One region of the Arthrobacter sp. sptzw42 genome, then DNA from elsewhere that is predicted to be linked to it. Evidence: riboswitches for the same ligand, from Rfam matches in the RefSeq annotation. Region 1 holds a riboswitch; the other holds the start of a gene.
What was found. A riboswitch is a leader RNA that binds a small molecule or an ion and turns the genes downstream of it on or off. The one in region 1 is predicted to bind S-adenosylmethionine.
Positions count from the first base shown of each region.

Region 2: it holds a riboswitch for S-adenosylmethionine, as region 1 does, so the genes downstream of both, AC5RT4_RS04270 (DUF1737 domain-containing protein) here and AC5RT4_RS01615 (bifunctional o-acetylhomoserine/o-acetylserine sulfhydrylase) in region 1, are expected to answer to the same signal.

Region 1 covers NZ_JBNHEX010000001.1:348,499-363,862, reverse strand. Annotated here, with positions in the region: gene AC5RT4_RS01630 (zinc-binding dehydrogenase) at 1-873, opposite strand, end outside; gene AC5RT4_RS01625 (MFS transporter) at 977-2,359, opposite strand; gene metX (homoserine O-acetyltransferase MetX) at 2,538-3,653, opposite strand; SAM riboswitch class IV at 3,666-3,781, opposite strand; gene AC5RT4_RS01615 (bifunctional o-acetylhomoserine/o-acetylserine sulfhydrylase) at 3,884-5,209, opposite strand; SAM riboswitch class IV at 5,254-5,369, opposite strand; gene AC5RT4_RS01610 (VOC family protein) at 5,533-6,171, shown strand; gene AC5RT4_RS01605 (HNH endonuclease signature motif containing protein) at 6,434-7,966, shown strand; gene AC5RT4_RS01600 (CPBP family intramembrane glutamic endopeptidase) at 7,987-8,763, opposite strand; gene AC5RT4_RS01595 (DeoR/GlpR family DNA-binding transcription regulator) at 8,835-9,623, opposite strand; gene hutI (imidazolonepropionase) at 9,719-10,930, opposite strand; gene AC5RT4_RS01585 (NAD(P)/FAD-dependent oxidoreductase) at 10,942-12,066, opposite strand; gene AC5RT4_RS01580 (glycine C-acetyltransferase) at 12,106-13,302, opposite strand; gene tdh (L-threonine 3-dehydrogenase) at 13,311-14,357, opposite strand; gene AC5RT4_RS01570 (LysR family transcriptional regulator) at 14,491-15,364, shown strand, end outside.
Region 2 covers NZ_JBNHEX010000003.1:38,465-53,828, forward strand. Annotated here, with positions in the region: gene AC5RT4_RS04230 (ABC transporter ATP-binding protein) at 1-457, shown strand, start outside; gene AC5RT4_RS04235 (energy-coupling factor transporter transmembrane component T family protein) at 454-1,254, shown strand; gene AC5RT4_RS04240 (glycoside hydrolase family 25 domain-containing protein) at 1,326-2,153, opposite strand; gene AC5RT4_RS04245 (UDP-N-acetylglucosamine 1-carboxyvinyltransferase) at 2,332-3,855, shown strand; gene AC5RT4_RS04250 (glutamate--cysteine ligase 2) at 3,923-5,152, shown strand; gene AC5RT4_RS04255 (DUF1905 domain-containing protein) at 5,242-5,535, shown strand; gene AC5RT4_RS04260 (O-succinylhomoserine sulfhydrylase) at 5,537-6,745, opposite strand; gene AC5RT4_RS04265 (rhodanese-like domain-containing protein) at 6,746-7,156, opposite strand; gene AC5RT4_RS04270 (DUF1737 domain-containing protein) at 7,153-7,431, opposite strand; SAM riboswitch class IV at 7,445-7,559, opposite strand; gene opgC (OpgC domain-containing protein) at 7,904-10,294, shown strand; gene AC5RT4_RS04280 (hypothetical protein) at 10,393-10,647, opposite strand; gene AC5RT4_RS04285 (hypothetical protein) at 10,891-11,052, opposite strand; gene AC5RT4_RS04290 (aminodeoxychorismate lyase) at 11,103-12,032, opposite strand; gene cls (cardiolipin synthase) at 12,129-13,604, shown strand; gene AC5RT4_RS04300 (chorismate-binding protein) at 13,619-15,364, opposite strand, start outside.

The DNA.
Region 1 (15,364 bases):
CAGTCCCACGGAGACCACGGCGCCGCCGCGGGTCACGTGTTCAAGGCAGGAGGTGATGACACGTGCTGATCCCACAGCTTCGATGGCAGTGTCCACGCCGTCACCCGCGGCCTCAGCAATAAGACGGGAAGCCTCGTCCGGCGTCCCCACCGCCGTGGCGCCGCACTTCAGGGCGAGCCCGTGTTTGCCGGCATTCGGGTCGATGGCAATCACGGAGGAGGCACCCGCGAGAGCGGCGGCCATAACGGCCGAAAGCCCCACGGCGCCGAGTCCGAAGACCGCCACTGACTGGCCGGGCTGGACTGCAGCGGTGTTCATTACCGCTCCCATTCCGGTGAGTACGGCGCACCCGAACATTGCTGCAACAGTGTCCGGGACGTCGTCGTCGATAACCACCACCGATTCCCGCGCCACCACTGCATAGTCGGCGAACGCCGAGACCCCCAGGTGGTGGTTGATCCGTTCCCCTGCAGGCGTCCGCAGCAGGGCCTCGCCGTGCAGGAGGTCCCCGGTCCCGTTGACTTCCGCAGCGCGGTGGCAGAGTGCGGGGCGGCCTGCCCGGCACGCGCGGCAGGCACCGCAGCTGGGGACGAAGACGAGGACCACGTGGTCTCCGGGGGAAACATCCGTCACGCCCTCCCCCACTGCGGCAACGCGTCCTACGGCCTCGTGCCCCAGTGCCATGGGAAGGGGCCGGACGCGGGAACCGTCCACCACTGACAGGTCGGAGTGGCACAGGCTTGAGCAGGTGATGGTGATGCCCAGCTCGCCGGCCCGGGGTTCCGGCCGGTCGAGCTCCTCGACCCGAAGGGGGTGCGCGTCGGTGTAGCTCGTTCCGGGCGGGACAGTGGAGTAAAGAACGGCTGCTTTCATGGGAAATCCTGACTTCGTCGATGGGGCTGACGGCCGAACTGCCCGGGCCTGCGTTGTCGCGGGTCGGGCAGTCTGCGTGTTGTGCGGTGGCGGGTGCCGGAGCCTACTTCTTGGCCGCTGCCAGCAGGTCGGCCGTGCCCTTGGCGTCTGCCGCGTCCACGTCGTGGAGCGAGATGCCACGGGTCTCCTTGAGGAAGAACACCGAGATGGCGGTCACGATGCAGGCACCGAGCAGGTACAGGGCCACCGGGGTGGAGGACTTGAAGTTGCTCAAGAGTGCAGTGGCGATGATCGGTGCCAGCGAACCGGCAACGATGGAGGTGACCTGGTAGCCCAGGGAGACGCCAGAGTAGCGCATCCGGGTGGGGAACATCTCGGCCATGATTGACGGCTGCCCTGCGTACATCAGCGCGTGGAAGAGGAGGCCGATGGTGATGGCGGCCAGGATGACGATGTCGTTGGCGGTGTCCATCATGGGGAAGGCGAAAAAGCCCCAGGTTCCGCCGAGGATGGCGCCCGCCATGTAGACCGGCCGGCGGCCGAAGCTGTCGGACATCTTTCCCACGAGCGGGACAGCGCAGAAGTGGATGAAGTGCGCCACCAGCAGGAGCAGGAGGATCCGGGAGGTGTCGGTCTGGACGACCACTTTCAGGTAGGTGATGGAGAACGTCACCACGAGGTAGTACAGGATGTTCTCGGCGAAACGCAGGCCCATGGCGGTGAAGACACCGCGGGGGTAGCGGCGAAAGACTTCGGCGACGCCGTAGCCCTTCTTCTCGACGGTGACTTCCTTGCGGGCTTCGATGAAGATCGGGGCGTCCTGGACCTTGGTGCGGATGTAGTAGCCGACGATCACGATCACGGCCGAGAGCCAGAAGGCGACGCGCCAGCCCCAGCCGAGGAATGCTTCCTGGGAAAGCGTGGCAGAAAGGGTGAACAGCACGCCGGTGGCCAGGAGGTTGCCGAGGGGAACGGCGGACTGCGGCCAGCTGGACCAGAACCCGCGGGACTTGTTCGGGCTGTGCTCGGCAACGAGCAGCACGGCGCCGCCCCACTCCCCGCCGACGGCGAAGCCCTGGACGAAGCGCAGGAACACCAGGAGGGCCGGGGCCCAGTAACCGATCTGGGCAAAGGTGGGCAGGCATCCCATGAGGAAGGTGGCCACGCCCACCAGGATGATGCTCAGCTGCAGCAACTGCTTGCGGCCGAACTTGTCCCCGAAGTGGCCGAAGACAATGCCGCCGATCGGGCGGGCCACGAAGCCTACGGCGTAAGTAACGAAGGCAGCGATGATGCCGTCGAGTTCCGTCCCTGAGTTGGGGAAGAACATTTTGCCGAACACCAGGGTGGCGGCCGAGGCATAAAGGAAAAACTCATACCACTCAACTACGGTGCCGGCCATGGAGGCCGTCACTACTTTCCTCAGGCCTGTGGATTTGACGTCGGTTTCCTCTGGCCGCCGTGCGGCGGAGTGTTCCGTACTCATGTGAACTCCTTCGGCGTCGTCTTCGACACCACTGGGACAGTCTGTAGCGGATGCGTGTGGTTTTGGTCACGAACCGCCGGGTCCCATCGAGTATGGTCCTCCCAAACGCGCAGCTCAACGCCGAATGATGCAGAGTGCATCTGCATTAATGCACACGGGCAGGCTTGTGGGGCCGGGGCTACTCCGAAAGATGGTCCCGCAGCTGGCTCCCCAGCTGGGCGATCTCCGTGAGGAATCCGTCGTGCCCGATGGGTGCCTCGATAAGGTGGACGTCTACCTCGCCGGGGAGGGCACGGGCCAGTTCCCATGACTGGGACGGGAAGTAGAGCCGGTCAGAGTCCACCGCCGCTACAAAGAACCGTGCAGTGCAAGCGGACAGGGTCTGGACGAGGGCTCCACGCCCCCTGCAGATGTCATGGCTCATGAGCGCTTCGGTGATGGCGATATAGCTGTTGGCGTCAAACCTCTGGACCAGTTTGCTGCCCTGGTGGTCCAGGTAGCTTTCCACCTGGTAGCGCCCGCGCGCTGCAAGCTGCTCGCCTTGAAACGGTGATTCGGGAGCCTGCGGCGCACGGCCGAACCTGCCGTCCAGCTCGACCGGAGAGCGGTACGTGATGTGGGCGATCCGCCGGGCGAGGGCCAGCCCCTCCTCGGGGGCGGGGCCGCCGTAGTAGTCGCCGCCGTTGAAGTTGGCGTCCTGCCGGATGGCGAGCGTCTGTGCCTGGGCGAAGGCGATCTGTTCTGCCGTGCTCGCGGCACCAATGGAGATCACGGCGCAGCGCTGCACCCGTTCCGGAAAGGTGACGGCCCATTCGAGGGCGCGGGCGCCGCCCATTGAGCCGCCCAACACGGCGTACCAGCTCCGGATTCCGAGCTGGTCTGCCAGCCGGGCTTCGGCCACGGTGCTGTCCCGCAGGGTCACCAGCGGAAAACGCGAACCCCACGGTTTTCCGTCCGGGGCAGGCGACGAGGGCCCGGTCGAGCCGTAGCAGCCGCCCACAATATTTACGGACACCACGAAGAAGCGGTTGGTATCCACTGGTGCGTCCGGCCCGGCGAGTTGTTCCCACCAACCGGGCTCCTCGGTGTCGCCCCGGGTCACGTGGGTGCTGCCGGTCAGTGCATGTTCGATCAGGACGGCGTTGCTGCCGTCCTCGTTCAGGGTGCCCCAGGTTTCGTAGGCCACAACAACGTCCGGCAGGTAACCGCCGGCTTCGAGCTTCAGCCCGCCGATGGAGGCGTAGCGGACAATGCCGTGTTCGGGGACAGTTGTACGGGTGACGGTAACCGTCATGGCAAGACCTCTTCTACGCGCTTGCCCGCCGTCATATGACCGGCAGGCCAGGTCTTCACCCGGGGCACCCCGCCGCGGAAGGAGGGTTGCCGGCCAGCAAGCCGGGGCTGTCACTGGCACTCATGACCTGGTTCGAGTGTACGAAACAGCCCCTGCCTGCCGCCAAGAGTGTGACTGGTTGTGACTTCCCCGGCCCGTTGCTGCCCCCGGGCGCCCACCCTGTGGGAGGGCTAGGCTCCGGTGGCCTCCTTGGCCGCGCGGAAGCCGGCTTCGAGGTCGGCCAGGATGTCATCGATATGTTCGATCCCCACCGAAAGCCGCACCAGGCCGGGGTTCACGCCCGCCACCACCTGCTGCTCGGGCGACAGCTGGCTGTGGGTGGTCGACGCCGGATGGATCACCAGCGACCGGACGTCGCCGATGTTCGCCACGTGGGAGTGCAGCTCCAGCGCGTCTACAAAACGCTTGCCCGCCTCCGCGCCACCGGCAAGGTTGAACGACACGATGGCGCCGGTCCCCTTGGGGCCGTATTTGCGGCCCCGCTCGTACCAGGGGCTGGAGGGAAGCCCCGCATAGGCGACCGATTCGACGTCGTCACGCGCTTCCAGCCACTGGGCAACTTCCAGGGCGTTGGCAACATGCCGTTCCACCCGCAGGCTCAGCGTCTCCAGACCCTGGGCGATGAGGAAGGCGTTGAAAGGCGACACCGCCGAGCCGAGGTCCCGCAGCAGCTGCACACGGGCCTTCAGGATGTAGGACAGGTTCGCGCCGAGGGCACCGTCTGCGCCGAGATCGCGGGCGTAGACAAGCCCGTTGTAGGTGGGGTCCGGGGTGTTGAAGCCCGGGAACCGGGCAGGGTCCTTGCCAAAGTCGAACTTTCCGGAGTCGACGATCACTCCGGCAATGGCGGAGCCATGGCCGCCGAGGTACTTGGTGGCTGAGTGCACCACAATGTCAGCACCCCATTCGAGCGGCCGGATCAGGTACGGGGTGGACAGGGTGTTGTCCACGATCAGTGGAACGCCGGCGTCGTGCGCCACCTGGGACACGCCTTCGATGTCCAGGACGTCCTGCCGCGGATTGGACACCACTTCGCCGAAGAAGAGCTTGGTGTTGGGCTGGACTGCCCCGCGCCACTGGTCCAGGTTGTCCGGATCTGCCACGAAGGTGACTGAAATCCCGAATTTCTTGAGTGTATGGGCAAAGAGGTTGTAGGTGCCGCCGTAGAGGCTGGGGCTGGCGACGATGTGGTCCCCTGCCTCGGCGATGTTCAGGACGGCAAAGGTCTCGGCGGCCTGGCCGGAGCTGAGCAGCAACGCTCCCAGGCCGCCTTCCAGGCTGGCGATCCGCTGCTCCACCGCTTCCTGCGTGGGATTGCCGATCCTGGTGTAAATGGGTGCCAGCTCGGCCAGGGCAAAGCGGTTGGCGGCGCTTTCAGCGCTGGGGAAGACAAAGGACGTGGTCTGGTAGATGGGAAGGGCCCGGGCGCCGGTGGCACCGTCCGGCTCCTGCCCTGCGTGGATCTGGCGGGTTTCAAAAGACCATCCGTTGGACAAGTAAGGCTCCTTTGACATGGGCCCGGCATGCTGGGAAGCACCGCGGGCCGCGCTTGCCATCCGGCCGTTGCCGGACAACCAGGTCCTCACCCGGGGCACCCCACCGCGGGTGGAGGGTTGCCGGCCAGCAAGCCGGGGCTTCGTGCTGGCACTCATGACCTGAGCTCAGTGTAGGAACGTGCAGACACGGCCGAACAGGATTATGACGAACATAGTCCTCAAGATTTCGGGGACCTGCGCAGAAAAACCAGTGCTTCCACGGGAAAATCCCAGTAAGGGTTGCCTTAGCTGAGAGCCCGATCACAAAGTGCCAAGATGTTGCCATGCGCATGGATCACGTCTCTTACGCCTGTGAACACGATGGCCTGGCTGCCACCACCGAACGTATCTCCTCTGCCCTCGGCGTTGAGGCAGTGAAGGGCGGGGTACACCCGCGGTTCGGAACCCGGAATATGATCATCCCGCTTGCGGGACACAAGTACCTCGAAGTGGTGGAGGTCCTGGACCACCCCGCTTCGGACAAGGCTCCCTTCGGACAGGCAGTGCGTGCGCGGTCTGCCGCCGGCGGCGGCTGGATGGGCTGGTGCGTCGAGGTTGACGACCTGGCACCATTCGAAGAGCGCCTTGGCCGCTCCTCGGTCAACGGAAACCGTAAGTTTCCCGACGGCCGCGAACTGGTCTGGAAACAGATCGGCATCCTCGGTCTGATCGCAGACCCGCAGGTTCCGTACATGCTCAAGTGGGAGGGCGACCCGACCCTGCACCCGTCCAACGCCTACGAAAGCAACGTCAAGATGAGCTGCCTGACCATTGCCGGTTCGGCTGAGCGCGTTACTGAATGGCTGGGTGAGCCGGTAGAGAAGCCGCTCGAGGACGTGGCCGTGGAGTGGGTGGCACCGCACGGAACCCCCGGGATCCTTTCGGTGACGTTCGAGACCGCCAACGGAGCCGTCACGATCTGATTGTCCCTGGCGGAGTTGCGGGGCTGATGCCCGGGCTTCCGTACGGTCGGATATACCAGCCCGCTCTTTCCTGAGCTTCGGCCGCCATCAGCAGGTGACAACGGCGCCACCCGCTGATGGCGGCCGAATCCACTTCGCGGCGTATTGCGGCGGGTTAAGTTCCTCGGAACCCGGGCCGGCAGTTGAGCCTCTCGAAACCCTGGCCGCAGTTGGAAGCGAAACCTGCCGGAGGAATGTCAGACCCCCTTGTCATCATGGGTGTATGGGAAAAGCGGCGGTAGCGAAGGCGTTTGAGGACATCAATGCCGCTATTTCCGTGCTCAATGCCGAGGCGAAGGGATGCGGTTCGGAGCCGTTCTCGACTGCTGATCCGCTGGCCGGGCTGGCTGATGGCTGCCTGGACATCCTTACCGGGGCCTCCGCGGTCCAGGCCCGGATGTCGGCGTTAGTGGTCAACGCTACAGCGACGTACGCCGAGTCTGCACGGGCGGCCGCTCCGCCGAACGCGCCCGTGCAGGAACAGGAAATGGCCATCGCCGCGGAAATCGGCTGCCTCCTGACCCTCAGCAGCCGGGCCGCCGGCGCCCTGCTGGCTCAGTCCCATGCCCTGACCACGTCCCTGCCCCTGGCCCTGGCCGCCCTCGAAACCGGGACGATCTCTTGGCTGCACGCCCTGGCCATGATCGAGGAAACCGCGACCCTCGACCCCGCAGGCGCCGCGGCCCTGGAAGCGCACTTCCTGAACCCGGACACCACGAAACCCGGCACCGCCGCGCCGATCGGGGACATCCCCGCATACCGGTCTAAAGCCAAAGCCCGGACCTGGCGCGAGCGCCACCACGCCGAGTCCATCGAACAGCGGCACATCAGGGGTGTGGCGGACCGGCGGGTGGAATACCGGCCGGACCAGGACGGGATGGCCTGGCTCTCCGCCTACCTGCCCGCTGACCAGGCGGTAGCGGGCTGGAACCGGCTCACCGCCCTCGCCCGCGGACTCCAGGGCCCCAACGAACACCGCACCCTCACCCAACTGCGGGCCGACCAGTTCGCCGGAGCCCTCCTCAGCAGCGGGGACATGATCAGCGGCGGAACCACTACCGGCAGCAGTGACGATACAGGCGCAGACGCAGGCCCGGCTGCAGACTCTGATGCAGGTACAGGAACGCATCGTGGGCCATCGTCATCGATCCGGCCACAGGTACTGGTCACCGTGCCCGTGTTCTCCCTGCTCGGCCTCACCGACGAACCCGCCATGCTGGACGGCTACGGACCCATCCCGCCCTCGATGGTTAGAGACCTCGTCACCAACGGCGCCAACTCGTTCTACCGGGTCCTCGTGGACCCCCGCGACGGCGCGCCACTGGAGATCGGTCGGACCAGCTACCGCCTCACCAAAGCCATGAAGAAAGCGCTCCAGCTCCGGGACGGCAAATGCACGTTCCCCGGGTGCAGCAACAACTCCCTGGACAACGAAGCCGACCACCTCACCGCCTGGCACCACGGCGGAACCACCGGAATCAGCAACCTCGGCCAGCTCTGCCCCACGCACCACCGCCTCAAACACGCCACCGCCTGGAAACCCACCAGGGCCACCAGCACCCAACCGCCGGGCTGGACCTCACCCACCGGCAGGCACTACAAACCCGAACACCACGACTGGGAACCACCACACTTGCCACGCCAACTCCAGACCGTGCCGGAAGACGCTACGCGCGGCCACGTGGACTTTGTCCTCGTCGCGCACTCCCCCGGAGAGGACTGCATCGAACGGTTCCTGCACGCGCGCGGCGGTTGACCTTCACGGATTTTGAGCCTTTACCCCAGTCCTATGGCCTTGCCGAACAGGCTGAAGCCGACGAAGGCCACGATGTCCAGCACGGCATGGGCGATCACCAGGGGCATGACGCGGCGCGTCCGGGTATACAGCCACGCGAAAACGAGGCCCATCACCACGTTGCCGATGAAGGGGCCAAAGCCCTGGTACAGATGATAGGTGCCGCGGAGCACCGAGCTCACGACGATGGACAGCGGTACGCTCCAGCCGAACTTCCCAAAGCGGTTCAACAGGTAGCCCACCACGATGACTTCCTCCACCACGGCATGGCGCACTGCCGAGAGGATCAGCACCGGCACTGTCCACCAATACGCGTCGAGCGCACTGGGAATGATGGCCGTAGTAATTCCAAGAGCCCTCCCCGCGGCGTAAAGGCCAAGGGACGGGATACCTATCAGAGCCGCCAGTCCCAACCCCTGGAACAGGTCCCGGCCAGGCCGCTCGAAGTTGAATCCGAGCTTGCGGAAAGCCGAACCCGCGTTGCTGTCACCGGAGGCTGCCTGCCGCTGGTCCGTGAGGAAGTAAATCACCAGCAGCACGGGCACCAGCGCGAAGATGATGTCCAGCAGTTGGTAGGTCAGGTCAAAGTATTCACGAGTGCTCTGGGAGCGGTTGAGCGTGGACGTGCCTTCTGCCAGCGGCGCCCGTGTCATCTTGTCCAGTAGCTGCACCACCGAGTAGACCGCAGACTGGCCCAGGGACAGGCCCAGGACAATCCAGACTTCAATCTTCAAACGACGGCGGGAGGGAACCAGCATGTACCCATCTTGCCTGCAGTTCCTGGTTCCGGGCTGATTGCCCTTACCGTCCGGCTGGCACACAGCTGAAACTAGCTGGCAGCCACAGTCACTTCCGTACCGTTGGCTTCAAAGGCCGCCTTGTCCCGTGCCGAGATTCCTGAATCCGTAATGAGGCGGGTGAAGTTGTAGCCGTCCATGGTGGCAAAGGCGCGCACCCCTACTTTGGACGAGTCAGCCAACACATAAGAAACGCGTGCCCTGCTGGCTAGCAGGGCGTTCACCGAGGCCTCCCCCTCCCCCGTGTTGGTTGGTCCCACTTCAGGGTCAATGCCGTTGACGCCGATGAAGGCGATGTCCAGCACCACCTTCTGCATAATGATGTCCGTGTAAGGCCCCACGAGTTCATAGGAGCGCGGATTAAGGATTCCGCCGGTCACCATGACCTTGATGTTTGGCCGGACCGCCAACTGCCCGGCGATATTGATCGCATTGGTTACTACCGTGAGGGTGGGCTGGTTGGAAGGCGCGTTGAGGTCCTCGCGGGTGGCCAGGATCTGTGCCAGTGCGGTGCTGGTGGTGCCGCCGCACAGGCCGATCACCGCCCCTGGAGCAATCAGTGCAGAGGCGGCCTGGGCAATCTGTTCCTTGGCCTCGGCGTGGTCGTCACGGTTGTACCGGCCCGGCAGGTCGTACGCGAGAGCACCGGTGGTGGCACCGCCCCGGGTCCTGGTCAGCAACCGTCGCTTTGCCAGGCTGTCCAGGTCGCGCCGGGCAGTGGCTGGGGAGACGTTGAGGGTGGTGACGATCTCTTCGACCTCTACCTGCCCGGTTTTGGCAAGGAGATCAAGGATGGCCGTCAGTCGGTCGGTGCGGGTCATGCAATGGCCTCCAGGTACTCCGCCACCAGCTCCGATGACGGTTTCTGATCATAACAGGTCCTTTACGATCATCTAACGCCATTTTGTGGTGCTGGTTACCTGGCCCGTTTACCGGCACGCCATACAGCGTACGTCAGTGGCATGCCCGGGCGGTAAGCAAGGTGCGTCGCAGAGGGTGCGTTGAGCAGCTGAAGGTCCGCCCGGTGACCGACGGCGATTGAACCCACCGCGCGTTCGCCGTCGGCATCGTTTCCTGTGTCCTTGTGCAGGGCCAATGCACCGCCGTAGGTGGCGGCCCGGACGGCTTCATGGACGCTGAGGCCCATCTGCAGCACTGCCGTGGTGACGCAGAAGGCCATGGAGCTGGTGTAGGACGTGCCCGGGTTGCAGTTGGAGGCCAGCGCCACCTGGACTCCGGCGTCCAGCAGGGCCCGTGCAGGCGCGAGCGGCTGGCGGGTTGAGAGGTCGCAGGCCGGCAGGCAGGTGGCCACGGTGCCGCGCCGTCCGGTTCCGTCGGCATCATCCCAGGCGGCCCAGGTTCCGGCGAGCGCGTCCACGTCCTGCTCCGCAAGGTAGTTCACGTGGTCCACGCTGGCGGCGCCGAGTTCCACTGCGAGCTGCACTCCCGGCCCCTCGCCCAGCTGGTTGCCGTGCACGCGCAGGCCGAGCCCCGCTTCGCGGCACGCCAGCAGGACCCGCCGGGACTGCTCAGCCGTGAAAGCGCCCTTTTCACAAAAGACATCAGCCCACTGCACGTATGGCCGGACGGCGGCCAGCATCGGACCGCAGACGAGTTCCGTGTAGTGGTCCGGATCCTGCCCGGCAGGCACCAGGTGTGCTCCGAGGTAGGTGACCTGGTCGGCCACGGTGGAGGCGATGCGCGCACTCCGGGTTTCGTGTTCAACGTCCAGGCCGTAACCGGTTTTCGTTTCGATGTAGGTGGTTCCCTGGGCAACAGCTTCGTCAACGCGGGCCAGCGCGAGGCGGGTGAGGTCGAAGTCGGAGGTTGACCGGGTGGCGTCCATAGTGACGGCGATGCCCCCGGCGGAATAAGACTCCCCAGCCATCCTCGCCTCGAACTCCGCCGTCCGGTCCCCGGCGAAAATCAGGTGGGTATGGGAGTCCACCCAGCCGGGGAGCATGGCACGGCCGCCGGCGTCGACGGCGTCGTCCGCGGCAGGTGCGTCGGCCGCGGCGCCGAACCAGGAGATCCGTTCCCCCTCAATCACCACCGCAGCGTCCCGCAGGACCTGGTGCTCCAGGTCCTGCGTCATCAGCTCGGCGATATTGGTGATCAGCGTACTCATAGTGCCATTCTTCAGCGCCGGACGGACCAGCGGGTTGCCGCCAGCGCCTGCGCTGTCCGGGATGCCGGACTGTCGTCGGTTCGGCCCGAGGCGCTGCTGGTTGTGTCGAGGCCGGCGAGTATTTGCCCTGCTGCCAGTTCCGCCATCGCGGCCGATGTCTGGAACCCATAGCCGCCCTGGCCTGCAAGCCAGTAAAAGCCGGGGGCTTCGGCGTCGAAACCGGCCACCGGGATACCGTCCGCCGCTTCGGTCCGCAACCCGGTCCAGGCACGGCGGATTCCGGTGATGCCGAGCGTTGTCAGTTGATTAAGCCTTGCGGCGAGCCGCTCCACGTCACCGGGGCGGGGCCTGGCGTCTTCGGCCCTGCTGGGCACTGATTCGGACGGGGAGATCAGCACGTCGCCACCCTCGCGGCGGAAGTAGAACGAATTGTCCGCTGCCGCCACCATAGGGCTCCGCTCGGGCAAGGGGTGTTCGACGGCGGCAATCGCCGCGGTCCGCCGGTACGGCTGCAGCCCGAGCTTCTCCACCCCGCTGATGACGGCGAGTTCATCGGCCCAGGCGCCGGCGGCGTTGACCAGGACGCCCGCTTCGAGTGCCTCCGTGCCGGCTCCCACTTGCCAGCCGGAGCCGAGGCGCTGCGCGGAATGGACCCGCGCGCCGGTGATGATGTCCACCCCGGCCGCGAGGGCACGCTCCCGGTAGTCGGCCAGCAGGAGGGGCGCGTTGCAGCCGAAGGATCCGGTGTCGAGGCCGGCGGCGGCAAACGAATCCGGGACCAGCGCCGGGCAGAGTTCGAGTGCTTCGGCCACGCTGATGGGCTGCATGGAGCCGCTGGCTTCGGCAGCCACCTCTTCCTCGGTCCCGACCAACATGAAGCTGCGGGGTGTGAGCACGTGTTCGGGCAGCTCAGCGTCGCGGGCAGCAATCAGCTCGAGGGTTCGGACCGTCAGTTCCTGGACCACGGGCGGACCGTAGCTGGGGATGAGCTGCCGTGCTGAGCGGGAGGAGGTGTGGTACGCCAGCTCCTGCTCAGCCTCCACCAGCGCCACGCTGCACTTGCCGGCCAGCGCCGAAGCAAGGGATAGCCCGGCGACGCCGCCGCCGACAATTAGGACGTCGTAGTGTGCTGCCATGGCACCATCCTTGCAGAGTTGGGCGGACGGCGGCTGAGCTCAGGCTCCGACTTCGGCACGGCTGGCGACGAAGGCCCGCACGCACGTTTCGACGTCGTCCGCTGAGTGGGCGGCCGAAAGCTGCACCCGGATCCGGGCGGCCCCGCGCGGCACCACGGGGAAACTGAAGGCGGTGACGAAGACGCCATGCTGCAGCATCCGGTCGGCCAGCTTGGCAGCCAGGACGGCGTCGCCGAACATCACCGGGACAATGGCGTGCTCGCCGGGCAGCAGGTCAAAGCCTTCCTCGGTCATCCGGCGGCGGAAGAGCGCAGCGTTGTCAAAGAGTGTTCTCCGCAGCTCCGCCGAGTTCTCCACGAGGTCCAGGGCTTTGATGGTGGCGGCAACGATAGCCGGGGCCAGCGAGTTCGAGAAGAGGTACGGCCGGGCCTTTTGCCGGAGCATGGCCACTACTTCCCGCCGGCCGGAGACGTAGCCGCCGGATGCCCCACCCAGCGCCTTGCCGAATGTGCCGGTGTAGATGTCCACCCGGTGCGACACCCCTGCGTGTTCCGGGGTACCGGCACCGGTGGCGCCCATGAAACCGACGGCATGCGAGTCGTCCACCATCACCAGGGCGTCGTGCTTCTCGGCAAGGTCGCAGATGGCTTCCAGCGGCGCCAGGTACCCGTCCATCGAAAAAACGCCGTCGGTGACGATGATCTTGCGGCGGGCGTCCTTTGCCTCCACCAGTTTCGCTTCCAGGTCCGCCATGTCCTGGTTCGCGTACCGGTACCGCTGGGCTTTGCACAGACGGATGCCATCGATGATGGAGGCATGGTTCAGGGCATCGGAGATGATGGCGTCCTCCGGGCCGAAGAGCGATTCGAAGACCCCGCCGTTGGCGTCGAAGCAGCTGGAGAACAGGATGGTGTCCTCGGTCCCCAGGAACCGCGAGACGCGGGCTTCGAGTTCCAGGTGCAGGTCCTGGGTGCCGCAAATAAAACGGACGCTGGCCATGCCGAAGCCGCGTTCGTCCATGGCGGCCTTGGCTGCGTTAATGATGTCGGGGTGGTCCGCCAGGCCCAGGTAGTTGTTGGCGCAGAAGTTCAGCACGTTGGCGCCCTGCCGGCCAATGATGCCGGCGGTGATGTGGCTTGACTGGGGCGAGTTGATGCTGCGTTCGGTCTTGAAGAGTCCCGCGGTGCGGATGTCCTGCAGCTCGCTGCTCAGCTGGTCCTTGATCGAGGTGTACATGGTGTTCCTTAGAGTTGGGTCCAGTCGAGGACAACTTTTCCGCCCGCGCCGCTGCGGGCCAGGTCGAAGCCCTTTTCCCACTGGGCGGCAGGCAGCGTATCAGTGACGACGGCGGAAATGCCGGCGTGCAGCACGGGGTTGGACGAGAGCATGGCGCTCATGGCATACCAGGTCTCGTACATTTCGCGGCCGTAGATGCCTTTAAGCGTGAGCATGTGGGTGACCACCTTGCCCCAGTCAATGGTGATGTCCTGGCTGGGCAAGCCGAGCATGGCGATCCGGCCGCCGTGGTTCATGTTGTCGATCATTTCCGGCAGGGCGGTGGGGTGGCCTGACATTTCCATCCCGATGTCGAAGCCTTCGCGCATGCCGAGTTTCCGCTGCGCGTCCCGGACACGCGTGGTGGAGACGTCGATGGCGAGATCTGCGCCGAGCTGCCGCGCGAGGTCCAGCCTTGGCGGGGACACGTCCGTGATGGCAATCTTGCGGGCACCGGCATGGCGTGCGACCGCGATGGCCATCAAGCCGATGGGGCCGGCGCCGGTAATCAGCACGTCCTCACCCACCAGCGGGAAGCTGAGGGCGGTGTGGACGGCGTTGCCGAAGGGGTCGAATATTGCACCGAGCTCGGCGGTGACGGAGGGATCGTGATGGACCCAGACGTTGGTTTCCGGGATTACGACGTACTCTGCGAAGGCCCCGTCCCGCTGCACACCCACACTTACGGTGTGGATGCACATCTGCCGCCGGCCGGCACGGCAATTACGGCAGATCCCGCAGACCACGTGGCCCTCCCCGGAGACCCGGTCACCGACTTTGACGTCGCGCACGTCCTCGCCGATCCCGACGACTTCCCCGTAGAACTCATGGCCGGGGATGAGGGGAGCTTCGATGATCCCCTGCGCCCATGAGTCCCAGGACTGGATGTGCAGGTCAGTGCCGCAGATCCCGGTGGTTATGACCCGGATCTTGACATCCGCGGGACCGGCCGCCGGTTCGGGGCGGTCCACCAGTTCGAAGCCGGCCCGTGGGCCGGGCTTGTACAAAGCCTTCATCGGCTTCCTAACTCTTCATCTTTGCGTCATCGGCGGGAGCTGCCCTCCTCATTACAGCGAGGAAGAAGCTTAAGCACAACCGCTATCTTCTCAATCAACGATGTAGCTGGAGCTAATGAATAGACTGGGGAACATGGAGATACACCAGCTGGAGATCCTGCGCGAGCTCGGCTCCTTGGGCAGCGTCAAGGCCGTGGCGGACACGCTGATGGTGACACCTTCGGCGGTCTCCCAGCAACTGGCGATCCTGCAGCGCGCCGTGGATGTTCCGCTGACCCGCAAGGAAGGCCGGAACCTGGTCCTGACCGAGGCCGGCCAGGTGCTGGCCGACGCCGGCGCCGCCGTCGTCAGCGCCATGGCGGATGCCAAGGGCGCCATCGGGAGCTACCACGGCATGCCGGATGGCAGGGTTACTCTCTCCGGCTTCCACAGCGCGGGCCAGGCCGTGTTTGCCCCGCTCGCGAGGATGTTGGACGCGGAGGGACAACCGCGGATAGAGCTTTCCGACGAGGACGTGGCCCAGCAGGACTTTCCTGCCCTCACTGCCCGCTACGACCTGGTGCTGGCCCACCGGATGGACCACAGTCCCCGGTGGCCCGCGGAGCGGGTGACGGTGATTCCTCTCGCCCACGAACCCCTCGACGTGGCGCTGCCTGCCGGACACCCACTGGCCGGGAAGGCGGCCGTGACAGCGGACGACGTCGGCGGGGAGGCCTGGGTGACCAGCCACACCGGCTACTCCCCCGCCGATGTGCTGTCCGCCGTCGCCGCCGTTTCCAGCCGGGAACTGAACATCGTCCACCGGATCAACGACTACTCCACGGTTGCGGCCCTGGTGGCTGCCGGCGGAGTGGTGGGGCTGCTGCCCAGGTACACCGCCGGGCCGGTGCTCAACGCGCAGATCGTGCTGCGTCCCCTCGAAGGAATCAGCACGCGGCGCCGGATCGACCTTCTGGCACGGCCCGAGAACCTGAAGCGCCGTTCAGTCATGATCGTCTCCGAGGCGC
Region 2 (15,364 bases), on a different contig from region 1:
GGCGGGAATCGACCCGTACAAGTGGAAGGCGGAGCAGCTGATTGAACGCATGGGCACCGTTTTCCAGGAACCTGAGCACCAGTTCGTGACCGGGAACGTGCTGGACGAACTGCGCTTTGGTCCGCGCCACCTCGGGCACGGGGAAGAGCGGGTGGATGAGCTGCTGGAGCGGCTTCGGCTCACCGAACTGGTTGATGCGAACCCCTACACACTTTCGGGCGGCGAGAAGCGTCGGCTTTCCGTAGCAACGGTCCTGGCCGCGCATCCGCAGGTCCTGATCCTGGACGAACCCACCTTCGGGCAGGACGCCAACACGTGGGCTGAGCTGGCATCGTTCCTCTCTGAACTCCTGGACGCCGGCACAGCCGTGGTATCCGTGACCCACGATGCTGAGTTCACGGCGGCGCTGGGTGGAACGGAACTGCGCCTGGCAGCAGAGCCGGTAGTGCGACGATGAGGCAGGAGCTGAACCTGCGCGGCAACAGTGCGCTGCTGACCCGGGCCAACCCGCTGAGCAAGTTCGCGGCCGTCTTCCTGATCACCGCCGTCCTTGCACTGTCCATTGACTGGGTTTCCGCTTCCGTGGCGCTGGCGTTCGAGTTCCTGCTGTTCCCATTGGCGGGCCTCACCCTGACGCTGCTGTGGCAGCGGGGGTGGCCGCTGATCCTTGCCGCAGCCGTAGGCGGCTGGAGTACCTCCATCCTGGCGGTGGACAGCGGAAAAACGCTGATCGACGTCGGCATCTGGACCATGAGCGAGGGGTCGCTGGAGCTGGGGGTCGGGTTTATGCTGCGTGGCCTGGCAATCGCGCTCCCGGCGGTGCTGTTGATGAGCTGCACTGACCCCACGGACCTGGCGGATGCGCTGGCGCAAAAAGCACGCCTCCCGCACCGGTTCGTGCTGGGGACTTTGGCTGCCATGCGCCTGGTGGGGCTGATGGCGGAGGAATGGCAGACCATCGGCATGGCCCGGCGGGCCCGGGGCGTAGGTTCCCGCGGCAGTGCCCTGCAGCGGGTAAAGGCCACGATGGGGCAGAGCTTCGGTCTCCTGGTTCAGGCCATCCGCCGTGCCTCAAGGCTGGCCGTGACCATGGAGGCGCGTGGTTTCGGTGGTGGGCGGCGGACGTGGGCGCGGGAATCCACCTACAGCGGGCTGGACCTGTGCGTGCTCGGTGGAGGCGTGCTAATGGCCGGCGCGGCCTTTGCTGCGGCCGTCTGGGCGGGCACGTGGAACATGGTGTGGCTGGGGAGCTGAGTGGTTTGCCCTGCTGTCCTACACATCAAACGTTCGGGCCGCCTGCAGGAGGCTGACTGCAGGGCGCAAGGTCAGACGCAGGAGTGGTTGTAGTCGAATTTACGCGACACGAACTGGGTGATGACCACGTGGCCGCCGGCGGTCAACGGCGGATCTGAGCAATTGGCTTTGGCGCCGGTCAGCGTCCGCGCACCGGCCAGCCAGCTGGGCAGGTAGTAGAGGCTGCTCGAGCTGCTGACGGTCCCCACAATCCGGCCCCATTGGAGGCCGGTGGAATAGATTCCGACTCCCTTGACGTTGATGCTGTGGAAGAAATCCGCCATGCCCTCCAGCACGGCGCGGTTCGCATCCTTGTCCGTGGCGGACCAGCTGTTTTCGGTTTCCACGTCCAGCCACCAGAAGTAGTCGGAGGGGTTGGTAATGCCGCGGATGTAGGCGTCGTCGAACGCCTTCGCGTAGCCGTACATGTACGCGCACGCCTTCCCGTAGTCCTTGTCTTCACAGGAGCCATAGGGGTTATGGACGGCGGATCCGATGGGGTACTCGTTGCTGGTTGGCCACCACGAGCCGCTGCTTCCAGGGTTGGCGGTGTTGACGTAAAGGGACACCTTTAACTGGGGCGTGACGCCGGATGAGGCTGCCGCCCACTCCAGTTGCTCTTCAAGGCATGGGTTTGTGTTGTTCGCCAGACCGTTGTTCACGCCAACGATGGCAAAAGCCTGGCCAACCGGGAAAGGCTTGCCGCATTGCGGCCAGGAGATATCGTTGCCCAGCGTCGACTGCGTGCTTTCCCCGGGGGAGGGAGCCGCGGAGGCGGGCCAGGCCGGAAGCAACAGCAGGACAGCGAACAGCAGAGCCGCCAGCCCTAGTGCCGCTTCAGTTCCCTGGGTCCGGTTCATTGTCACCTTCGCCGCCTTCGAAGGAAGAGGACTTCTCCAGTTTCCTCCGGTTAGGCGGGCAAGGTCAACAACCGTTGGAGCGGACTTCTATCGCATGTAGTGGGTAAACGCTCTCCGAGAGGCCGCGGCTGGCTACTAAATAAGCCCTCGGTAACTCATTCATGATATATTTTTCGGCATGACGCAGGAAACTACTGAACACGTTGCCGCCATGCTCCGGGATGCCCGGGGCGAGAAAGGCTGGACGCAGGGCCAGCTGGCAGCCGAGCTTGGAACAAGCCAAAGTGCCATCGCACGGATGGAACAGGGCAAGCAAAACCTGAGCCTGAAAATGATCCAGCGGCTGGAGGCAATCTTCGGCCGGAGCATCGTCAACGTGGGAAAACCGCAGATGACGCACCTTCGGGTGGAAGGCGGCCAGACGCTGTCCGGCGCCGTGGACGTCAACAGCAGCAAGAATGCCGGCGTCGCCCTGCTGTGCGCAAGCCTCATTAACAGGGGGACCACTGTTCTTCGCCGCCTCGCGCGCATTGAGGAAGTGAACCGCATCGTTGAGGTGCTCAGCAGCATCGGAGTCGAGTGCACCTGGCTCAACGACTCCGATCTACAGCTCCGCAGGCCTGCCGTCCTTGACCTGGAGGCCATGGACGTTGAGGCCGCCCGCCGCACCCGCAGCGTCATCATGCTCCTGGGGCCGCTGCTGGATGAATCCTCGCAGTACCGGCTCCCCTATGCGGGCGGCTGCGACCTTGGCACGCGCACAGTTGAACCGCACATGCAGGCACTGCGCCAGTTCGGGCTGACAGTGGAAGCTACCGCAGGGTTCTATTCCGTGCAGGCCCCCGAAGCCGACAGCCGGGACCGTTCCTTTGTGCTGACGGAGCGCGGCGATACTGTCACCGAGAACGCCATCATGGCAGCGGCGCACCGCGAGGGAACAACCGTGATCCGCAACGCCAGCCCCAACTATATGGTGCAGGACCTCTGCTTCTACCTCCAGATGCTGGGCGTGACGATCGACGGCGTCGGCACCACAACTTTGAAGATCACGGGACGTCCCATGATCGATGCGGAGATTGAGTATTTCCCGTCGGAAGACCCGATTGAAGCCATGAGCCTCATCACCGCCGGCATCGTGACCAACTCTGAAGTGACCATCCGCAGGGTCCCCATCGAGTTCATGGAAATTGAGCTGGCCACGCTGGAGCAGATGGGCCAGCAGCTGGAGATTTCCGGCGAGTACATGGCGCGCAACGGACGGACCCGTCTAGTGGACGTGACCACCAAGCCGTCCGAGCTGCACGCGCCGGAGGACAAGATCCATCCGATGCCTTTCCCCGGCCTGAACATCGACAACCTGCCCTTCTTCGCAGTCATAGCCGCCAACGCCAGCGGCCAGACCATGATCCACGACTGGGTCTATGAAAACCGGGCCATCTACTTGACCGAGCTGAACCGGCTGGGTGCCCAGGTTCAGCTGCTGGACCCCCACCGGATCTACGTCAACGGGCCCACCAAGTGGCGCGCGGCGGAGGTTGGCTGTCCGCCGGCACTGCGCCCCGCAGCCTGCCTGCTGCTGGCCATGCTGGCGGCCAGGGGTGTTTCCGAGCTGCGGAACATCTACGTCATCGAGCGCGGCTATGAGGACCTTGCTGAGCGGCTGAATGCCATCGGGGCAAAGGTGGAGTACTTCCAGGACTAAGCATTCACGCTTCGTCATGAAGTCCTGAGGACCGTCCAAAAACCTTTACCTGCCGCAGAATGTGTGTATGCGTACATTCGGCGTTGAGGAAGAGCTCCTGATCGTTGACCCGGAGAGCGGGGAGCCGCTCGCCCTCGCTGATGCCCTGCTTTCCGGCCGCAGGGTGGCTGCCGACGACGCCCCGGATGACTTTCGGGACCTCGAAACGGAAGACAAAACCGTTTACGACGACGACGGGATGGGCTTGAGTGCCGAACTTAAGCTGGAGCAGATTGAGACGCAGACGCGGCCCTGCCTGGAGTACGGTGTGCTGCTGGAACAAATCCGGGCAGGGCGGACGCTCGCTGACAACGCTGCCAGGCAGAACAATGCCCGGGTGGCGGCATTGGCCACCTCGCCCCTCGGGTTATCGAGCCATACCACTCCCGATCCCCGCTATGCCAGGATGCTGGAACGATTTGGCTTGACCGCACAGGAGCAGCTGACCTGCGGCTTCCACGTCCACACCTACGTTGAGTCCCCTGACGAGGGCGTGGCCGTGCTGGACCGGATCCGGGACAAGCTTGCGGTCCTGACCGCTGTCAGTGCCAACTCGCCTTTTTGGAACGGACTTCAGACCGGTTTCGAGAGCTACCGTACCCAGGCGTGGAACCGCTGGCCCACTGCCGGTCCAGCCGGGATCTATGGGACCTATTCTGCCTATCGACGCGTGGTCACCCGGCTGCTGGACAGCGGAGTCATGCTGGACGAAGGGATGCTCTACTTCGATGCCCGACTGTCACGGAACCACCCCACTGTGGAGGTCCGTGTGGCAGACGTTTGCCTCCGGGCCGAGGATGCAGCCCTTCTTGCCGTTCTCGTCCGTGCGCTCGTGGAGACGGCGGGCCGTGAGTGGCGCCAGGGCATCGATCCGGCGCCGGTGCCCACCGTACTCTTGCGGATGGCCTCCTGGCAGGCCAGCAGCGGAGGACTCAGCGGAGAGCTGTTGGACTTCGGCTCCTTCCGGCCGGCGCGCGCCGCAGACGTAGTGCGTTCACTGGTGGACTATCTCGCGCCGGTATTGCAGGAGCAGGGCGAGCTTTCCCTTGCCCGGCAAGGGGTGGAGGACGTCATTGCCCGTGGAACTGGGGCAGCTGAACAGCGCCGCATCCGCGACAGAGCTTTGGCCGCTGCAGCACCTGAGGATTTGGGCTTCGGCGCAGTGGTGAGGCATGCGGTAGAGGTGACGATGCGTGGCACCCTGGATCTGTCGAAGGTCGAAGAAACGCCCGATCTGCTGCGGGTTCGTCAGCCCTAGTAGGCGGGAAGGGCAGCAGGGCGTCCTCGAGGACCAGCTCAGCTGTGAAGCGCGGGTCACAAGTAACGGGTTCGTGCCATACTCGGCGGGTGACGGCCTCGTATTCCTTTGAAGCAGAACTTTGGCTGTACCCCGGTGAGGCAGGATGGCATTTTGTGACCCTGCCTCCGGACATCGCTGATGACATCCGGGTCCGCGCTGCAGGTGCCGGGACGGCATTCGGCTCGATCAAGGTCACCGCGAAGGTCGGAGAGCACTCCTGGCAGACCTCGCTGTTCCGGGACACCAAGAGCGATTCCTACCTTTTGCCGGTGAAGAAGGAGACCAGGGACAAAGCGCAGGTCGGTGCAGGTGACGGCATTGCCGTCCAGCTCTCCGTCTAGGCTAAATCTGCTTCAGCGCCTGTTCGAGGTCGCCGATCAGGTCGTCCACGTCCTCCAGCCCCACGGATAGCCGCACCACGCCGTCGCTCAGGCCGATGGCTGCGCGGCCCTCCGGACCCATCGCGCGGTGAGTAGTGGTGGCGGGGTGGGTAATGAGGGACTTTGAGTCGCCCAGGTTATTGGAGATATCGATGATGCGGAGGCCGTCCAGCAGCGCAAAGGCAGCCTCCTTGCCCGAGCGGGCACCCGTCGTCGCCAGTTCCAGGGTCAGGACCGTCCCGCCGGCACTCATCTGCCGGGCCGCCAGCTCGTACTGCGGGTGCGACTTCAGGAGCGGGTACTTCACCCAGCTCACGGCAGGCTGCTGTTCCAGCCATTCGGCCAGCTGCAGGGCTGACGCCGAGGAGTGGTTGACGCGGAGGGCCATTGTCTCCAGGCCCTTGGTAAGCACCCAGGCGTTGAAGGCGGACAGCGATGGACCGGTGTGGCGCATCAGCTGCTTGACCGGGCCGTCAATGAATTCCTTGGTGCCCAGGATGGCGCCGCCCAGCACCCGGCCCTGGCCGTCGATGTGCTTGGTGCCGGAGTAGACAATCACGTCGGCGCTGAGCTGGCCGCAGCGCTGCAGCAGGGGAGTGGCGAAAACGTTGTCCACCACCACAGTGGCACCTGCGGCATGTGCCAGCTTACTGACCGCGGCGATGTCCACGATTTCCTGCATGGGGTTGGACGGGGATTCAAAAAACACAGCGGTGGTGGGCTCGGACAACGCAGAGCGCCACTGCTCCAGGTCAGGCCCGTCCACAAAAACCGTTTCGACACCCCAGCGCGGAAGGATCTCGTTCAGGATCACGAAGCAGGAACCGAACAGGGACCGGGCGGCCACCACGCGGTCACCTGCAGCCAGCAGGGCACCCAAAGCGGTGAAGACCGCGGACATGCCCGACGCCGTCGCAAAGCATGCCTCGGTTCCCTCGAGGAGGCGGAGCCGTTCCTGGAAGGTGGCCACGGACGGGTTGCCGTAGCGGGAGTACACAAAGCGCTCGTCCTCACCGGTGAAGGCCCGTTCAGCAGCGGCTGCGGATTCGTACACGAACCCGGAATTCAGGAACACGGCCTCGCTGGTTTCCTGGAAATTGGTGCGGTCCAGCCCGCCGCGCACGGCCTGGGTGTTGCTGCTCCAGCCGGCGGCGTCTTCGTTGAAGGTCACTTAGTTCTTTCCGAGGTTGGTGGGCAGGCCGCGGTTCTTCCAGCCGTTGACGGTGCGTTCGCCGTAGCGGTCCGGCTCGCCCTCGAAGCCCTCCAGCACGTTGTAGGACGTAAAGCCGGCCTGGGTGGCAGCAATCGCAGCCGCGATGGACCGCTGCCCCGAGCGGCACAGGAAGATCAGCTCCGTCGATGAGTCCTCCGGAGCCTGCTGGGCGAGGGAACTGATGAAGTCGGGGTTGGGAATGCCGCCCGGAAACGTCCACTGGATGAACAGCGGATCATTGTCGGTGGCCTTGGTGTCAGGAATGCCGATGTGGGCCCATTCGCCCTCGGTCCGCACATCCACGAGGATGGCTCCCTGCTCCAGTTTGTCCCACGCCTCCTGGGGCGTCAGGTCTCCCGCGTAGCTCATGCGTGGCCCTCGCCGTCGAACTCGAGGTCCTCGCCGGCGGCCTCAAGGTTATCCACCGCGGTGGCAACGGCGGCATCAGCGGAGGCGATCGCTGCCGGAAGGACCAGGGCCTGCGCCACTATCACCTGGCCGTCGTTGGTGGTGGCGGCCGGGCTGCCGTGAAGCACGTAGCCCTCGGCCAGGGCGGCCGAAATCCGTTCACAGAAAGTCCGGTCGTCCGGGCCGGTGACGAGCCGGTACGAAAGTCTCTCTTCAGGGGCAGGTGCGTCAGACACGACGGATCTCCTTCTCTCACGCTTGCAACACGATTCGGTCGATATGCCGAGTATTCACCTGAGGCACCCCGCCGCGGAAGGAGGGTTGCCGACCGGTTAGTCAGGGCTTGGCACCGGTACTCATTACTCCCAAAAAACGTAACACTTGGCGGGCATGCCCGCACCGCCGTCGTCGTCATGTTCCGTAACTGAACCGGCCCTGCCCGCTGAGCGGCCGGCACGCCAGTTTCGGTAACGCACGACGGCGGGACTCGCCCCGGCGTCAAGGCACCTGGCGTGCTGCACATATTGATGCCGGATAAAGTTCTTTTGGGGCAGGCCGCCCCGTCATTGGAGTATCAGCTTCGGGGGTCCCATCAGCACGTCATCAGCCGCCGCGCCCAAGCGCGGGCACAACAGCCCGCTGCCTGCCCGGACTTCCCGCAACGGCTTGCTGGTCCTGACCCGCGCCACGGCCGCCTTCCTTGTTTTGATGCTGATGGCAGTCCTGCTGATAGTGCTGCCGGCGGGACCAGCCCGTGCGGCAGAGACCTTTCCGGGCGACGGCAAGCCGCTGCTGGGCGCTGTGCTGGAATGGGGCGAGGACACCGCTGCCGGTTTCGCCGGCCGCCTGGGTGCCTCACCGGCCCTGCTCGGGCACGACATAGCCATCCCGTTCCGCGCCTCGGAGAAAAATGACATCCGGGGCTTCCTGGAACAGTCAGGTGAACAAGGCGCACATGCAATGCTCACGGTGCAGCCCACGGTTCCGCTGGACCAGATCACTGCAGACACCGCTTCAGCATTCGCCGGCGAAGTGGCCGATCTGACAGGCAACTTCAAAGGCCACGTGCTGATCCGTTTTGCCCCCGACATGAATGCCAGCTGGGTGGAATGGGGCCAGCAGCCCAGCGCCTACCGGTCCGCCTTCCAGGCCGTCGCCGCAGCCTTCAACAATCTCGACGGCGGCCGTACCGCCATGGTGTGGGAGCCCTACCTGGGCAAGGACTACCCCTTCAACCGGCACCGGAATGCGCCGGTGCCGGGAAGCGAAGGTTTCGCCCTGCTCGATACCAACCGCGACGGCGCGTGGGACGGCTCGGACGCGGCCTATAGCCCTTACTATCCGGGGGACGAGGCGGTGGACTGGGTGGGGCTGACAGCATTCCACGACGACACGGCCGGCGGGGCGCCCGTCAATACCGTTCCCCGGCAGGGCGAACTTCAGGAAATGCTTACTGCATCGGGTAGCGAAAACTTTTACGCAACGTATTCGGAGGGTAAAGATAAGCCGTTCCTGCTGCAGACGTCCGCCTTCTACAGCCCGGCGTCCGGCGGCGCCACCGAAATGGAGATCAAAGCCTCCTGGTGGGACCAGGTCCTCGGCGCCGCAGGATCAACCGAATTCACCAGGACCGCCGCGGTGGTGTGGGATGAACGCACAAACACCAGAGACACGGGTGTGGCTGGCATCAACTGGCTGCTCACCGGGAACCCTGCCATCGCAGACGCAGCCCGGCAGAGGCTGCAGGCTTCCCCGCTGGTCACCGGGCCGGTCACGGAGGTTGTGGCAGGCAGCGGGCACGTGCGGGCCAACACCCTTTCAGGCCCTGCTTCCTGGACTGTTGCCGCGGCGCTGGTCATTCTGCTCGTGGCGCTATGGCAGGTTCCCCGGCGCGTGAACGCGGCAACAGCGTGGGCTTACGCCGACTCCTCCTCCAGGGATTCCCGGGTGGACCTGCTGCGGGGACTGGCCATCGTCTTTGTGGTGGTCAACCACCTGGGGATGACGTCGCTGTTTCAGTTGCTCACCCAGGAGGCCGTGGGCTTCGTGTCCGGGGCGGAGCTCTTTGTCCTCTTCTCCGGCCTGGTGGTGGGCATGGTGTACGGACCAAGGGTCAAGGAAGACTTCGGGACAGTGGTGGACCTGACCTCGCGGCGGGCGGGAAAGCTGTACCTCACGGCGCTGGTGGTCCTTCTGGGGGTGTTCCTGGCCTCGCTGTTGCCCTTCTTCCAAACCGACACCCTAACCACGTTCGTGGACCAAGGCACCGGCGGGGCCGGGTCCGACGCCGCCGGCCGCACCTACGACCTGTACGCCGGCATGGAGTCACTGTTCCAGTTTCCTGTGCCGCCCCAGGTCCTGCCGGCCATCCTGCTGCTGCAGGTCGGCCCGTGGCAGTTCAACATCATGGGCCTGTACGTAGTGCTGCTCCTTGCCAGCCCACTGATCCTGGCGGCCCTTAACCGCGGCAAAACCCTGTGGGTACTGGCGGCCACCCTGGCCGTGTATGCAATGGGAGCGGCGACGCGGTTCCGCATCCTGCCTTCCCAGTTCGAGGATTCGTTCCCGCTGCTGGTGTGGCAGGTGCTGTTTGTCATCGGCCTGGTGGCTGGGTTCCACCGGCACAGGGTGGTTGCCTGGCTCGCCGGACACACGGGGATCGTGCTGGCGTGCACGGCGGCAGCGCTCGTCTTCGCCTTCCTGTCCTGGGGCAACCCGTATCTGGCCAACGGCTTCGATGTGCGGCTCGGCCTTGTGCCGGATGCGGCGTACAGGACCATGTACGACCTCTTTTTTGGCCGCACGTATCTGGCTCCGGGCCGGCTCCTCAACGTCATGGTCCTGGTGGTGGCCGCCTACGCCTTCCTGACGGCTTACTGGAAGCCGGTGGAACGGGCCCTGGGCTGGTTCCTGATTCCCCTGGGCCGGGCAACCTTGTACGTCTTCATCCTCCACGTAGCGCTCATCGCCGTAATCGCCAACATTCCGGCTCTTCGGCAGGGTGACGTGTTGCTGAACACCGCAGCCTACGCACTGGTGCTGGGACTGTTGTGGGTAATGGTCCGCACCCGATTCCTCTTCCGGTTCATCCCCACCTAAGGAAACCTTTGAAGGCTGCCGGAGGCAAATAACTAAAACAAAAGGCGTGAAGCGCTGCCGGCTGGGCAGCGCTTCACGCCTTTCTGGTTCTTCGATGCCTATACGAGCCCCGGGGAACTCGCCAGGATGTAGTCAGTGGCGGCCGGGCCCTTCATGCGGAGGCCGTTGCAGCCGGGGGTGATCCGGTGTTTCATGGCTGCCCAAAAAGAGGCTTCCCTCCCGGGGACCTGCTGGTTGATGTAGCACCAACTGGTGTAAAGCCCGTAGAGGCGGTCGTCATTGAGGTTGTGGCCAGAGGACTGGTCCAGGTAAGTGGCTTCTTGGAGAAAAATATCGAACTGCGAATGTGCCATGACGGCGTCCCTTCGCTAAGTGCGTGTGTACCGCCGTTCGGCTACAGCAGCGAGAGACTCAATGCCCTGCACGGGGCCATGGAGTAATGATCAGCTCCTTTGGAGCGGATAGCTGGGGCGGTGCTAGTGCCTTATCTACAATGTAGACCTTACTAGTAGGCTACACATTCAGCAAGCGTTTGGAATTACCCTCAGTCTCCGGCTACTCGAAGGAAGCCCGCCGGCGGTCAGTGAGACGGGTGTTCAAAATATCCGGTGCATTGACTTTGAAGCGGCGGCGGTCATCACTGTGGCTGAGAACCTGATGTAGTGGGCTTTCTCGCCGGGTTGCCATGGTTCCAGGCCCAGGCGGTCCACCGCATCCCTGTCCTGCTGGTCCTCCAGCAGTGCGGTGTCGCCCCGCACCACACCCTACGGCTGATGGGGCGCCAGGAACATGGCCCCAAAGGCAAAACCTATTCGATTGCCGCGAACAGCTCGTTCAGCTCCGCGGTGAGCTCTTTTTGCACCGACGGGGTGCCCACCTCTTTGCCGTCAATGCGGTTCACCGGGGCCAGCATGCGCACGCTGGAAATCAGCCAGACGGCGTCCGCGTCCAGCAGGTCCTGGGGCTCCAGCGGACCGTACCCCAGTTCCCACCCGGCCGTTTTCGCGGCCGCAAACAAAGCACCCTGGGAGGTACCCGCCAGGATGCCGCTGTCCAGCTGTGGAGTGATGAGCCGCTTGACGGGAGCGCCGTCGTCGGACGCTTCCAGGTGCGCCATCAGAACAGTTGACGTTGGTCCCTCCAGCACGCGGCCGTCCGAGGAGATGAAGATGACGTCATCGGCGCCCTGTTTGTGGGCGTGCCGCAAGGCAGCCATGTTGACGGCGTAGGAGAGCGTCTTCGCGCCAAGCAGCAGCCAGGGTGCACGTTCGGCAACCTCACTGTCGTAGCCCCGGTCAAGGAGGATGACGTCGATGCCTGCCTCGCGCTGGCGGCGTCCGGCCGACCCGACAGGAGAAACCTGCACCCACGACGTGGGGGCCGGGGCACCCTCAACTCCCCGGGTCACTACCAGCTTGACCACCAGTTCGTCGTCGGACCCGGCCACGGGCGGGTGCTGGGTCCGGTGTTCGGACAGGGCTGTGGCGATGGCGCGGCGCCATTCCTCCTCGCGGGGAATGGTCAGGTCCAGTGCTGCTGCGGATCCCGCCAGACGGTCCAGGTGCGCCTGGATTTTCCGGACGCTGCCGTCCACGGCAAGCATGGTCTCGAAGATGCCGTCGCCGCGGGTCGCACCCTGGTCCGTGACCAACAACTGGGGTTTGGACGCATCGGCCAGCCGGCCGTCCGGGAACGCGGGGTCGAGGAATACAAGAACCACAGAAGCTGGAGAGGTCATGGCTCCAGCTTAGTGCGGCGTCCCTGCGGATAAGCTGGGCAGAGTGCCCTGGCCGGAATCCGTCCGCCGGGAGCCCATCCTCCGGGGGGAATACACGTGTTGTGGCCATTTTCGCTTGCCGGTTCCGCGCCGACATGGATCGTGGTGCTGCTGGCCGTCGCCGACCTGGTGATCCGGGTGCTGGCCCTGGGCATCATCCCCGGCAACCGGCGGCCCACCACAGCGATGGCGTGGCTGCTGGGCATCTTTTTTGTCCCGTTTCTGGGCATCATCCTCTTCCTGCTGTTCGGCAACTTCCAGCTGTCCAAACGACGGCGGGAGCAGCAGCAGCAGGTCAACGAGCGGGTGCGCGCCGGGATCTCCTCGCTGGCGGACGTGGAGAGCGACTACCCGGGCCCCGAATGGGTGAGGTCCGCGGCGGAGTTGAACCGGCGGCTGGGCTCACTGCCCATGGTGGACGGCAATTCCGTGGAGCTTATCCCCGGCTACCCGGACTCGATCCTGCACATGACGCAGGCGGTGCGGAAGGCGAAAAAGTTCGTAAATGCCGAGTTCTACATCATGAGCACGGACCACATCACCGACGAGCTCCTGACGGCGCTTGAGGAAGCGGCCGAACGGGGCGTGGAAGTCCGGGTGCTGTTCGACCATATCGGCACCCTCCGGGTCAAGGGCTACAACCGGCTCCTGAAACGGCTCAAGGCCAGCAAGATCCAGTGGAAGCGCATGCTTCCGCTCCTGCCCATCCACGGCCAGTGGCGCCGCCCCGACCTGCGGAACCACCGCAAAATCATGGTGATCGACGGCGAGACCGCCTTCACCGGCTCGCAGAACCTGATTGAGCCGTCCTACAACAACCCGAGGCACCGCAAGGCGGGCCGGGAGTGGGTGGAGCTGATGGCCCGCCTGCATGGGCCGATCGTCACCACCCTCAACGTCGTTTTTGCCACCGACTGGCTCAGTGAGACCGACGAATCCCTGGAACACCAACTGCAGCTCCCGGCGGATGCGCGTCCCGGCAACGTCACGGCGCAGGTGGTGCCCAGCGGCCCGGGATTCATCACGGAAAACAACCTGAGGCTCTTCAATACCCTCATCTACTCCGCCCAGCGCCGGATCTCCATCTGCAGCCCGTACTTCGTCCCGGACGATTCGCTGCTCTACGCCATCACCACCGCTGCCCAGCGCGGGGTTGACGTGGAGCTGTTCGTCTCCGAGAAGGGCGACCAGTTCCTGGTCCACCATGCCCAGCGCTCCTACTATGAGGCCCTTCTGGAAGCCGGCGTCCGGATTTACCTGTACAAAGCCCCGTTTGTGCTCCACGCCAAGCACTTCACCATCGACGACGAAGTGGCCGTCCTCGGATCCAGCAACATGGACATGCGCTCCTTCTCACTGAACCTGGAGGTGTCGGTAATGCTGCTTGGCGCCGACATTGTCACCAAGATGCGTGCCGTGGAAGACACTTACCGGGATATTTCGCATGAGCTTAAGCTGGCGGACTGGCTCAACCGGCCACTCGCAGCACGCTATGTGGACAATGTGGCGAGGCTGACAGCCACCGTCCAGTAACAGGCGGGCCTCGTCTAAACGTCAGGAAACTCCGCGCCAAGGGTCGAGAGGACGCCGAAGGCCTTGGTCCGGATCTCCTCATATTCGTCATCAGGGTCCGAGTCGGCGGTAATGGCGCCGCCGACGCCGAGCGTCAGTTCCACCGTCCCGTCACCTTCCCCGCGGATCACCAAAGTCCGGATGGCGACGGCGAGGTCCGTTGCGCCGTTCAGGGAGAAGTATCCGACGGCGCCGGAGTACAGTCCGCGCCCTTCGCCTTCCAGCCGGTCCAGGATGGCCATGGTGCTGATCTTGGGTGCACCGGTCATGGAACCGGCAGGGAAGCAGGCTGCCACAGCTTCGGCACGGGATGATCCGCGCCGCAGCTGCGCGTCGATGGTACTCACCATTTGGTGAACGGTGGCGTAGCTTTCGATGGCACAGAGCCTGCTCACCGTTACGGAACCGGGGACCGCGAAATGGCTGAGGTCGTTGCGCAGAAGGTCAACGATCATGATGTTCTCGGCGCGGTCCTTCAAGGACGTTTCGAGGTCCCACCGCAGCTGCTCATCTTCCGCCGAATCAGCGGCCCGGCGGCGGGTTCCCTTGATGGGTTCGGCGCGCATGCCGCCGTCGGACCCCAACTTCAGGAAGCGCTCGGGGGAGGTGCTGGCCACCGTGAGGCCGCCGAATCTCAAGTAGCTGGCGAAGGGGGCCGGGTTTTTGCGGCGGAGGTCCAGGTAGGTTTGCCACGGGTCCAGCTCAGCGGCCGGAACATTGGCAATAAGCGTAGTGGTCAGGCACACCTCGTAGGTGTTACCTTCAGCGATCTCGTGCTGCGCCGCGGCGATTTTCGCCTTGTAGGCGCCGCTGGTATCGCGGCTCCGGAACACGGGCACCGCCGGAAGTACGACGCCGCTGCTGCCGCCCGCTTGGGCGGTCAGGGCGGCCGGTGCGGCGGAGCGGGAAGCAGCTTCCACGGCTGCCCGCGCCTGGCCAAGCCACTGGTCTGCGTCAGGAACAGCCAGGGCCAGGAGCCAGGCACTGCCGGCGGCGTGGTCCAGTACTACGCCCCTGCCGGCGAAGATCAGGGCGGCATCGGGGGTGGGTGAAGAGAGATCGGCGCCCCCGGTTTCCCGCTTGAGTTCGTACCCCAGGCATCCCAGCCAGCCGAGCGTAAAATCTCCGGGATAACCGTCCGGGATGCTGACCCCGTCTCCGCCCCACACCGTATCGAGCCAGCGGAAGAAGGAGCCTTCCACAGTGGCTGTGGCGCAGCCTGCGCGGATCACGCTCTCGCCGGAGCGGTGCGTCACCGACTGGCCGGACTGGCCGGCGTCGTCCGCCATGATGCTGAAGCGGCTGCGCTCGGCAGCGGCGGACGCGGGCGGGAAAGTTCTGGTTCCGGCCGGGCCGTCCGCGTTGGAAGAGTCCAGCCAAACGGCATTGGGTGAGCCGCCGTAGAGCGAATGGAACAGCGTAGCCGCATCCGGGCGCAGGTCCAGGCGCTCGGCGTGAAGGCTTAGGCCGCGGCGGGCGGACAGTTCGGGGGAAAGGGCAGTGGCCAGGCCGGGGAGGTACGGCAGGAGCTGCAGGACATCGGAGGGGGCGCTGCCGTCGGCCCGGTTCAGGACGCGTACGTCGGCGTGGCGCGGGACGTCGTCGCCGTTCAGCCACTCCTCTTCCTGGGCCGCCCATTGGTCCCAGTAGGGTTCGTAGGTCCCGCCGTCCCGGTCCAGGGCGCGGGTGCGCCGCACGTCCTCCGGAGAGTCCGCCCAAAT